Regions from separate parts of the Actinoplanes sp. NPDC048988 genome, predicted to be linked through region 2. Evidence: riboswitches for the same ligand, from Rfam matches in the RefSeq annotation. Region 2 holds a riboswitch; each other region holds the start of a gene.
What was found. Region 2 has a riboswitch for cyclic di-AMP ahead of ACGFJ7_RS28530 (NlpC/P60 family protein). Riboswitches for the same ligand answer to the same signal wherever they lie in the genome.

Region 1 (2,194 bases), on a different contig from region 2:
GGCGGGGTGACGGCGCTTCTGCTCGGCGCGCTCGGCCTGACCCTGTCGCTGGTCGTCCCGGGTGCGCTGGCCCGCGCGCGCTGGCCCGACCGGGCCCCGGTGGCGGCCGTCCTGCTCTGGCAGTCGATCACCCTGAGCGCCGTGCTGTCCGCCCTCGGCGTGGTCCTCTCGGCGCCGTACGAGGTGACCCGGGCCGCCGGCTCCGGCAAGCCGGTCGCCGCCACCGCGCTGATCGGCGCCCTGGTCGTGGCCGGCGTCATCATCCTGCGGCTCATCGTCTCGCTGGTCCGGGTCACCCGGCGCTCGCGGGTGCGCCGGGCCCGCCACCGCGAGCTCGTCGACCTGCTCGACCGGGCCGAACAGCATCGCGAGCTGGGCCCCGACAACCTGCGCGTGCTCGACGGGGCGCTGCCGCTGGCGTACTGCGTGCCCGGCCGCGAGCCGCGGGTCGTGCTGAGCAACGGCGTGCTCCAGGTGCTCGACCGGGAACAGGTCGACGCGGTCCTCGCCCACGAGCAGACCCATCTGCGCCACCGGCACGAGGTGGTGATGGAGTCGTTCACCGCCTTCTACCGCGCCGTGCCGCAGCCGTTGCGCAGCCGGGCGCCCCTCGACGCCGTACATCTGCTGCTGGAAATGATCTCGGACGACGTGGCCCGGCGGAAGGCCGGCGCCGAGCCGTTGCGGGCCGCCCTCGAGCGGTTGACCGACGCCGTCCCCCTGGCGGAGGACGCGCGGGCCGACCCGACGGGTGACGCGAGGCGCCGGAGGCTGGCCCGGCTGGCCAAGCCGCACACCGTGTCCGTCGGCCTGAACGTGGCCGCCGCGCTCGCCGCCGCTGGTCTGCTGGTATTACCCACCGTGATTCTCGTGGTGCCCTGGCTTGACCGTGCGCTGGACCACTGGCCCCTCTAGTTACTCTGTGTATGCCTTTCGGAGCAAACAGTTTCCCGTACGCGGCGGCTTCAGTTCTCCACATGATCCGGAGTACGGTGGTCCCCGGTTCGGCAGCCCCCCATCGTCCACCCGGCCGATCTGACGGACCACCGCCTAATCGTCGTGTGGGCGAACCGGGGACCCGAGTGGTTGGGGTGAAGCCGCGATGCCTCGCGGCCGGACGCGTCTTCCCGTCCGAACCCGTCAGCTAACCCGGTCGGCGGCTCGAGGGAAGAAAGGACGTCACACCCAACGTGAAACGGATTGGGGCGCGCGGCCGCGCCGCAGTTCTGCGTGGACTCGTCTGCGCACTCGCGACGGTCGGGGTCGTTGTCACCGGACCAGCCGTCGCGCACGCCACACCCTCGCCCTCCACGGTCGAGGCCCAGATCGACAAGCAGTGGAACGACCTCGAGCCGGTCATCGAGCAGTACAACGACGTGCACAACCAGCTGCTCAAGAACCGCGCTCAGCAGAAGAAGCTCGCCGCCCAGCTCAACCCGCTCCAGGTGCAGGTCGACCTGGCGATGGCCCAGGTGCAAGGCCTGGCCGTCGACGCGTACAAGCAGGGTGCGCCGAACGCCCTCGATGCCATGATCATCAGTGGCTCGCCGACCGGGCTGACCGACAAGCTGACCTATCTCGATCAGCTGGCTCGTCATCAGCAGGAGCAGATCAAGGGCGTGGCGGCGCTGCGCGACAAGCTCACCGCCACCAAGTCCGACCTGGATATCGTGACCAAGTCCGTCGCCGCGCGCGACAAGGACCTGTCCACCCGCAAGAAGGCGATCGAAACCAAGATCACCGCGCTGCAGAAACTGCGGATCCAGGCGTACGGCTCGGCGGACGCCTCGGACGGGCCCCTGCGGTTGGGCGCCTGTCCGGTCACGTACACCAATGACAAGGGCGGGCGTGCGGCTCAGCGCGCGTGCGACCTGATCGGCAAGCCGTACGTCTTCGGGTCGGCAGGACCGAACACGTACGACTGCTCCGGTCTGACCCAGGAGGCCTGGGGCAGCGTCGGTGTCCACCTCGACCACTACACGAAAGACCAGTGGAACGAGGGCAAGGCGGTGTCGCGGGACGAGTTGCAACCGGGTGACCTGGTCTTCTTCTTCCCCGGAAGCCTCCATCACGTCGGCCTCTACATCGGCGGCGGCAAGATGGTCCACGCTCCGCACACGGGTGACCACGTGCGGATGGCGGAGATCGACCGGATGCCCATCGCGGGCTTCCGGCGGCCAGGCTGATTGCTGAT
Region 2 (2,194 bases):
GGGCGCGGCCGAGCTCGTCACCTCCGGCAGCACCTTCGACCGGGCCGCCCTGGCCGCCTCGGACGCGGCGCTGGCGGCACTGTTTCCGAGCGCCTGAACCGCTCCCGCGGCCGGCATCCCCATTGACGCCGGCCGCGGGAGTGGCGGTCAGGCCAGGCGGCGGACCACGTAGTTGGCGTTGAAGATCTTGCGCTTGCTGATCCGGGCGCCGGTGTGGGGCGAGTCGTACATGTACCCGTTTCCGGCGTAGACGGCGGCGTGGTAGCCGTACGAGCCTCGGCGCGAGATGAGCAGGTCACCGGGCTGCTTGGCGCCCTTGCTGATCGCCCGGCCGTACCGCTGCTGGGAGTTGGCCTTGTGCGGCAGCTTGACGCCGACCGACTTGCGGTAGACGTACATCGTGTAGCCGGAGCAGTCGAACCGGTTGGGGCCGGCCGCGCCGTACAGGTAAAGCTTGCCGACGTGCCTCTTCGCCTCGGCCAGGATCTTCGCGCTCCGGCCCGAGGAGACGCGGACGACGGTCACCTTGAGTTTTCCGCCGGTGCGTGCGGCGAAGGCGCTGTTGCCGCTGTAGACGGTGCGGAAGTAGCCGGTGACCTTCGGCGCGGGGGTGAAGGCGACGGTGCCCTTACTGGTGAGCTTCTTCGCGAACCAGGTGACCCACTTGCCGTTGCGGTACGCCTGGAGCCGCACCGTGCCGGAGTTGACCGCGGCGCCGTTGGCGGGGTTCCGGTAGGAGACCGTGATCCTCGTCGACCGGCCCATGGCGATGGTGCGGGCGCTGATCGCGGTGCGGATCGAGACCTGTTTCTTCGCCGCGGCCACGGCCGCGAGCTGTGCGGTGGAGATCGGTGCCGCCGTGGCGCTGGAGGCGGCGACCAGTTGCCCGGCGCCCAGGCTCAGCGACAGGGCGATGGTGCCGGCGGCCATGCGGCGCCGGCTCGAACGTTGTTCGTGCACGGTAGGGAGATCCTTCCGGCACGCCTGCGAGGTTAGCTGTCGGGTTCGGGCGGGAAGGTTGCCCGGCCGCGCGGAGCGGCTTCACCCCAAGGCCCACTGCGTACGTGAGCCGATGGTGGTTCCCCCGTCCCTGCCCCGGATGCCTTCATGGTGTTCTGAACGCTCATGGTCGCGGCGATCGGCCCGGGCAGGGCTCGGCGTGAGCCGGATCGACGCGAGTCGGCCAATGGGTGCGGCCGGCCTCACCTTGCTACACCCCGATCTGCCGTTCCCGTGACGAAGGCGGAATGACCCTCAGTAGTTGGCATGCTGAGCGCCGCCCCCTTTCGCCGGTTCCATCGGAGTTTCGGAAACGGATTGTAGCTGTCTGACTACGGTGCGCTTATCCGACTCGGTGAAATAGCGCACATGATTTTTTGGCCGACGGCGCTGGTCGTTCGGCCTGTTCGAGATCGTTCCGAACAGTACGGGCCCGGCCCGAACACTAGCCGGGCAGTCGATCAAGCGGCTCCACTGTGCACGGCGCGCAGAACGCGGCCATGACGATCGGGGACGGAGTGCCATGGCCGCCGGACGACGAATTCTGGGCTTGTTCGCGTCGATGTCGCTGACCATCAGTGGGGCGGTCCCGCTCCACCTGGCCGGCGAGCTGGAACGCGGGCCGTCCGTCGTCTCGATGCTGGGATCGCTGAAGGCGTACTTCCAATCCCCGCCGACGGTGGCCGCCAAACCCGTCCCGCGGCAGCTCGACGGGGGGCCGCTGCGGGCCGGGCCGGCCTCCGCCGCCGACACCCGGGCCGACGGGGGAGCGGGGCGTAAACCCGGCAAGGGCGTCGGCGCTCTGCCGCCCGCCAGCCGGCCGCAACGGCAGGTCGAGAAGTCCACCAGCCCGAAGATCGTCGCCCGCGGGGCCGCCGCCGCGCTCGCCGCCGCCGGCAACGTCGCGCCGCAGATCGACGCCCAGTACCCCGGCACCGGTGCCACCGTGCCCACCCTGACGCCGGAGCTGATGGTCACCGGCAACGATCCCGACGGTGGCCCGAACGCCACCACGTACGCGTTCACCGTCACGAACGCGGCCGGCACGGCCGTGGCCCAGTCCGGCACCCGGTCGTCACGCAGTTGGACCGTGCCGGCCGGGGCGCTCAAGTGGGGCCAGACCTACACCTGGACGGCCACCGCGAGCGACGGCGCGGCCGTGAGCACGTCCCAGGAGACCAACGCGCTGCTGCCC
Region 3 (2,194 bases), on a different contig from region 2:
TTGGCGCCGAAGGAGTTGGTGGCGACCGGCCCCAGGACGCCGAGCGCGGCCGCCGCCAGCCTGGTCGTCGTGGTCTTGCCGTTGGTACCGGAGACGAGCGCGATCGCGCGTCCGGTCGCCAAGTGGCTCAGCAGCTCAGGATCGATCTTCAGACCGATCCAGCCGCCGATGACCGAGCCGTCGCCGCGTCCCGCGGCCCTGGAGAGCGCCGCCGCGGTCTTCGACACGGAGGTCGCGACCTTGGCGCGCAGGGGCATCTTCCCGTCCGTCACGGCGACGAGGGTACCGGAACGCGATGTCACGTCGAGTTGTCGACGCTGCCGGCTGTTCGGGGGAGCGGGTTTCGCCCGGTAGGGACGATTACGACGGCGGAAGAGTGAATATCGGGTGGCCGTCACCCGGCCGGTGACGAGCAATTATGTGTTCTGATTCACCCGTAACCTTCGACGAACTGTATTTGGCTGATCACGAGCGGTGCTGGCAAAAGTTATGGGCTGGTCACAAATCGGACAGCCCTTCATGTGCCAACTACTCTCGGTTACTGAACCGATTCTGCCGCTCGGGCCGAATCTCGGGTACCAAGGTTGGGCCGACAGCAACCCGCTGGAAGCTTGCGCCGCCCGGTTCACGCCGAGCCCTGCCCCGGGCCAGGCAGCGCGACCACGAGCACCATGTACGACCACAAAGGCATACGGGGGCAGGGACGGGGGACCCAAATAGCGGTCTCCTCCGCGCCACCCGCTCCGGTGGCGGCCACGGAGAGACCTTGGGGTGAAGCCGCCTCCCAGCGGCCGGGCAAGCCTTCCCGCCCGAACCCGACAGCTAACCTCGCAGGCGTGCCGGAGGGATATCTCTACCGTGCACGAACACAGTTCGAGCCGTGGCCGCCGCATGTCCGCCGGTGCCGGCAAACTCGCGCTGTCTCTGGGTCTCTGCCTCTGCGCCGGCCAGCTGGTCTCCACGCCGGCCGCGCACGCCGCAACCCCCGCCCCCGTCGTGGCGCAGGTCGCCACCGCGAAGGCCGCGGCGAAGGTCAAGCCCATGGTCCGCACCAGCGTCAGCACGCGAACGCTCGCGTGGGGCGCCAAGGTCAAGGTGACCGCCCGCTACATCAACCCCACGAACGGCAAGGCCGTCACCTCCGGAACGGTCCGCCTTCAGGCGCTCCGCAACGGCAAGTGGCAGAACTGGGCCGCCGGCAAGGTGAACAAGAACGGCTCGGTCGCCCTGTGGGCCCAGCCCAAGGTCACCGGCACGCTCCGCATGGTCTACCTGGGCACCTCGACGTTCGCCCCGCAGGTCGGCGGCCGTCAGTCGATCAAGGTCGTCGCCAGCGGCGCCAAGATCCTCGCCGAGGCCCAGGCCCACACCGGCGCGCTGTACAAGTTCGGCGCCTCCGGTCCGAGCCGTTTCGACTGCTCGGGCTTCACGAAGTACGTGTACAAGAAGGCCGCCGGCAAGAACCTGGCCCACAAGGCCAACTCGCAGCAGGCGGTCGGCCGCTCGGTCTCGAAGGGCGCCAAGAAGGCGGGCGACCTGATCGTCTTCCGTAACGGCTCCTACGGCTACCACGCGGCCATCTACGCCGGCAACGGCTACATGTACGACTCGCCGCACACCGGCGCCCGCGTCTCGAAGCGCAAGATGTTCAGCACGAACTACGTGGTGCGCCGCCTCGTCTGACGGCACACGACAGTCCCTCAGCGGGGCGCGACCGGTTTCGGTCGCGCCCCTCTGTCGTTTCCCGGGCGCATTCCGGGCGGTTCTCCCGCGCTTCCTTCAGAGATACGGAACTGACGAAGAGCCCCCGCCGCAGGGACGGCCCAGGCCTGCCCTCACGCCCTCTGCCCCAGTTCCGGCCGGTGCGTTCCCTCACGCAGGCCGCTCCGCGGCCCTCCACCCAGGGCGGATCCGAAGTCGCTCCCCTCCGGCCCCTGACAATCCCGCCCACCTGAGCCGCCCTCCCGTACTCCCGCGATGAGGCACCGACCCCCTTCGCCGCCTTCACCAGCACCGCCTGGGCCTCGTGGCGACCTCCTCGCCCCGCCTCGGCCCCGCCACCCCGCGCCTGTCTCGCCCGTGTCGTCCAGCGCCTCCGTGCCGCCCATCGGTCCCGTGCCGCTTCGGGTTTCCGTGCCGCTTCGGGTTTCCGCGCCGCTCCGGACTTCCGCGCCGCTCCGCGGTCCCGTGCGGC
Region 4 (2,194 bases), on a different contig from region 2:
CGGCCGAAGAGGTCGCAGGTGAAGTGCCCCTTGTCGCTGGACGGCCCCTCACCCGGTTTCGGTAGCACCCGGTCGATCACATATCGCGTCGGCGGGAGCATCAGACCCGCGACGAGGGCACCGAAGCCCAGCTTGACGCCGTTGGCGACCACCGGGGACACCAGGGGCGACGCGCCCACACTCATGAACTCCCGATAGCGGAACTCGCGCCCGTACGCGTAACCCCGCAGCGCATTGCTGCGCCGGACGACCCGCGTGTTGTAGGACGCCATGAAGAACGGCGCGAGTGTCCCCCGCAGCGACGGATGCACTCGCTCGCCCCGAACGGTGGCGATGTCGGACTGCCGGCCGAGGTCCGGCTCGGCGGCCCGGTCCGGGCTCAGCGAGTACGGGCCGGCCGCGACCCGCCTTTTCGCCGGATCCCTCTTGACGGTGTCGAGCTGATGGCGCAGCGAGTCGATGGTGCCGCCGCTGACCCCGCCGCGCAGGCTCGTCACCACCATCGCGGTGTCGGTGAGCTCGCCCGCGCCGTCACGGCGAACGGCCTCGCTCAGAACGTGCACCCCGAGGTCGGACGGGATCGAGTCGAACCCGCACGAATGCACTATCCGGGCACCGGTGCCACGGGCCACCTCGTGGTTGTCGTCAATGCTCTGACGTGCGAAAAGAACCTCACCGGTCAGGTCGAGATAGTCGGTTCCGGCCCGGGCGCAGGCGTCCACCAATGGCTTGCCGTATTTCGCGTACGGCCCCACGGTCGTGACGAGAATCCGCGTCGCCCGCGCGAGCCGGGCGACCGCGTCGGCGTCACCGGCGTCCGCGACCAGGATCGGCCATTCGACGCCGAGCCGGCGTTTCACAGCATCGAGTTTGCTTTCGGAGCGGCCGGCCAGCGCGATCCGAAGGCCATCGGGGGAATGTTCGGCCAGATGCCGTGCCACCAGCGCACCGACGAAGCCGGAAGCGCCGTAGACGACGATGTCGTGCTCGGTCATGGTTGCCAATTCTCCAACAAGCTCCACAAATGCGCGCGACACGATAACGTCGATCTCGCCTATTCCTATAAGAATCCGGCGGGTGCCCTTTCGCGGTCGCCGCCGGTCCGTACGGGCGGAACGCCGAATCCTGCCGCTGCCCGGCGGAACACATACTTACGGCATGGAGCGGGGGACCCGAGTTCTTCGGCGCTTTGGCGCGCCTCGGGGTGAAGCCGCGCACGCGCGGCCGGGCACCTCAGCCCGAACCCGACAGCTGACCTCGCAGGCGTGGAGGGTCTTTCGTCATGGCACAAATGTGCAAACCTGCCCGCGTCATGGTGGGCCTGGCCGCCGCAACTGTCACTCTGGCCGCCCCAGCAGCCCCGGCACTCGCTTCACCCCCGGCCGCCGCGCCGGCGCACGCCGTCGCGCTCGCCAAGGGCGGTTCCGTCAACTGGGACGCCATCGCCGAGTGCGAATCCGGCGGCAACTGGGGCATCAACACCGGCAACGGATACTACGGCGGCCTGCAATTCAGCCGCAGCACGTGGCGCTCCCACGGCGGACACCGTTTCGCTCGCACCGCCGACCAGGCATCCCGCGCGGAACAAATCCAAATCGCCGAGCTGGTCCGCCGTTCCCAGGGCCTGGGCGCGTGGCCGACTTGTGGCCGAAAGGCCTTCTCTACCCGCCAATATCGCAGTACAAACACGGTCACTCGCAAATCCACCGTCAAGGCTCCATCCACAGCGTCATCCACAGGCCGCTACTACGTGGTGCGCGCCGGCGACACCCTTGCTTCAATCGCCGCCAAGGCAAACGTGGAAGGCGGCTGGCGAGCCCTATACCGCCTGAATCGCGCCGCTTTGAACAGCCCGCATCGCATCTTCCCGGGTCAGCCTCTGGCGCTGTAATAGCTGCTCCCGGCGCCGGCGAATGCCTGATCGCCGGCGCCGGGATCACGACCGCGGAGTCTGGAATTCCGGCTGGTCGAGAACCCGCAGCCACGTGCCGTCGGGCTGGCGGCGCACCACCTGGGCTCGGGCGCCCGAGCCATCTCGCGGAGGTGTGGAGGTCAGGGCCAGCTCGCCGCTCAGCAGGGTGGGCAGCGGCTCCTCGGGCTCGACGGTGGGCATGTGTGGCAGGGCCTCCTCCCACATGCGCTGGATGGCGGCGCGGCCGACGGTCTGGCGTCCGGGCGGGTACGCCATCACGGC

Region 1: another riboswitch for cyclic di-AMP. It lies ahead of ACGFJ7_RS33125 (NlpC/P60 family protein); the one in region 2 lies ahead of ACGFJ7_RS28530 (NlpC/P60 family protein).
Region 3: another riboswitch for cyclic di-AMP. It lies ahead of ACGFJ7_RS24690 (NlpC/P60 family protein); the one in region 2 lies ahead of ACGFJ7_RS28530 (NlpC/P60 family protein).
Region 4: another riboswitch for cyclic di-AMP. It lies ahead of ACGFJ7_RS43040 (transglycosylase family protein); the one in region 2 lies ahead of ACGFJ7_RS28530 (NlpC/P60 family protein).

Annotation. Positions count from the first base shown of each region.
Region 1 is NZ_JBICTW010000013.1:257,371-259,564, reverse strand. It holds gene ACGFJ7_RS33130 (M56 family metallopeptidase) at 1-915, shown strand, start outside; cyclic di-AMP (ydaO/yuaA leader) riboswitch at 1,038-1,175, shown strand; gene ACGFJ7_RS33125 (NlpC/P60 family protein) at 1,191-2,186, shown strand.
Region 2 is NZ_JBICTW010000010.1:183,592-185,785, forward strand. It holds gene ACGFJ7_RS28525 (MsnO8 family LLM class oxidoreductase) at 1-97, shown strand, start outside; gene ACGFJ7_RS28530 (NlpC/P60 family protein) at 148-960, opposite strand; cyclic di-AMP (ydaO/yuaA leader) riboswitch at 968-1,114, opposite strand; gene ACGFJ7_RS28535 (LamG-like jellyroll fold domain-containing protein) at 1,523-2,194, shown strand, end outside.
Region 3 is NZ_JBICTW010000008.1:18,357-20,550, forward strand. It holds gene ACGFJ7_RS24685 (MurT ligase domain-containing protein) at 1-257, opposite strand, end outside; cyclic di-AMP (ydaO/yuaA leader) riboswitch at 667-852, shown strand; gene ACGFJ7_RS24690 (NlpC/P60 family protein) at 892-1,683, shown strand.
Region 4 is NZ_JBICTW010000024.1:70,365-72,558, reverse strand. It holds gene ACGFJ7_RS43045 (saccharopine dehydrogenase family protein) at 1-995, opposite strand, end outside; cyclic di-AMP (ydaO/yuaA leader) riboswitch at 1,107-1,278, shown strand; gene ACGFJ7_RS43040 (transglycosylase family protein) at 1,283-1,891, shown strand; gene ACGFJ7_RS43035 (nuclear transport factor 2 family protein) at 1,937-2,194, opposite strand, start outside.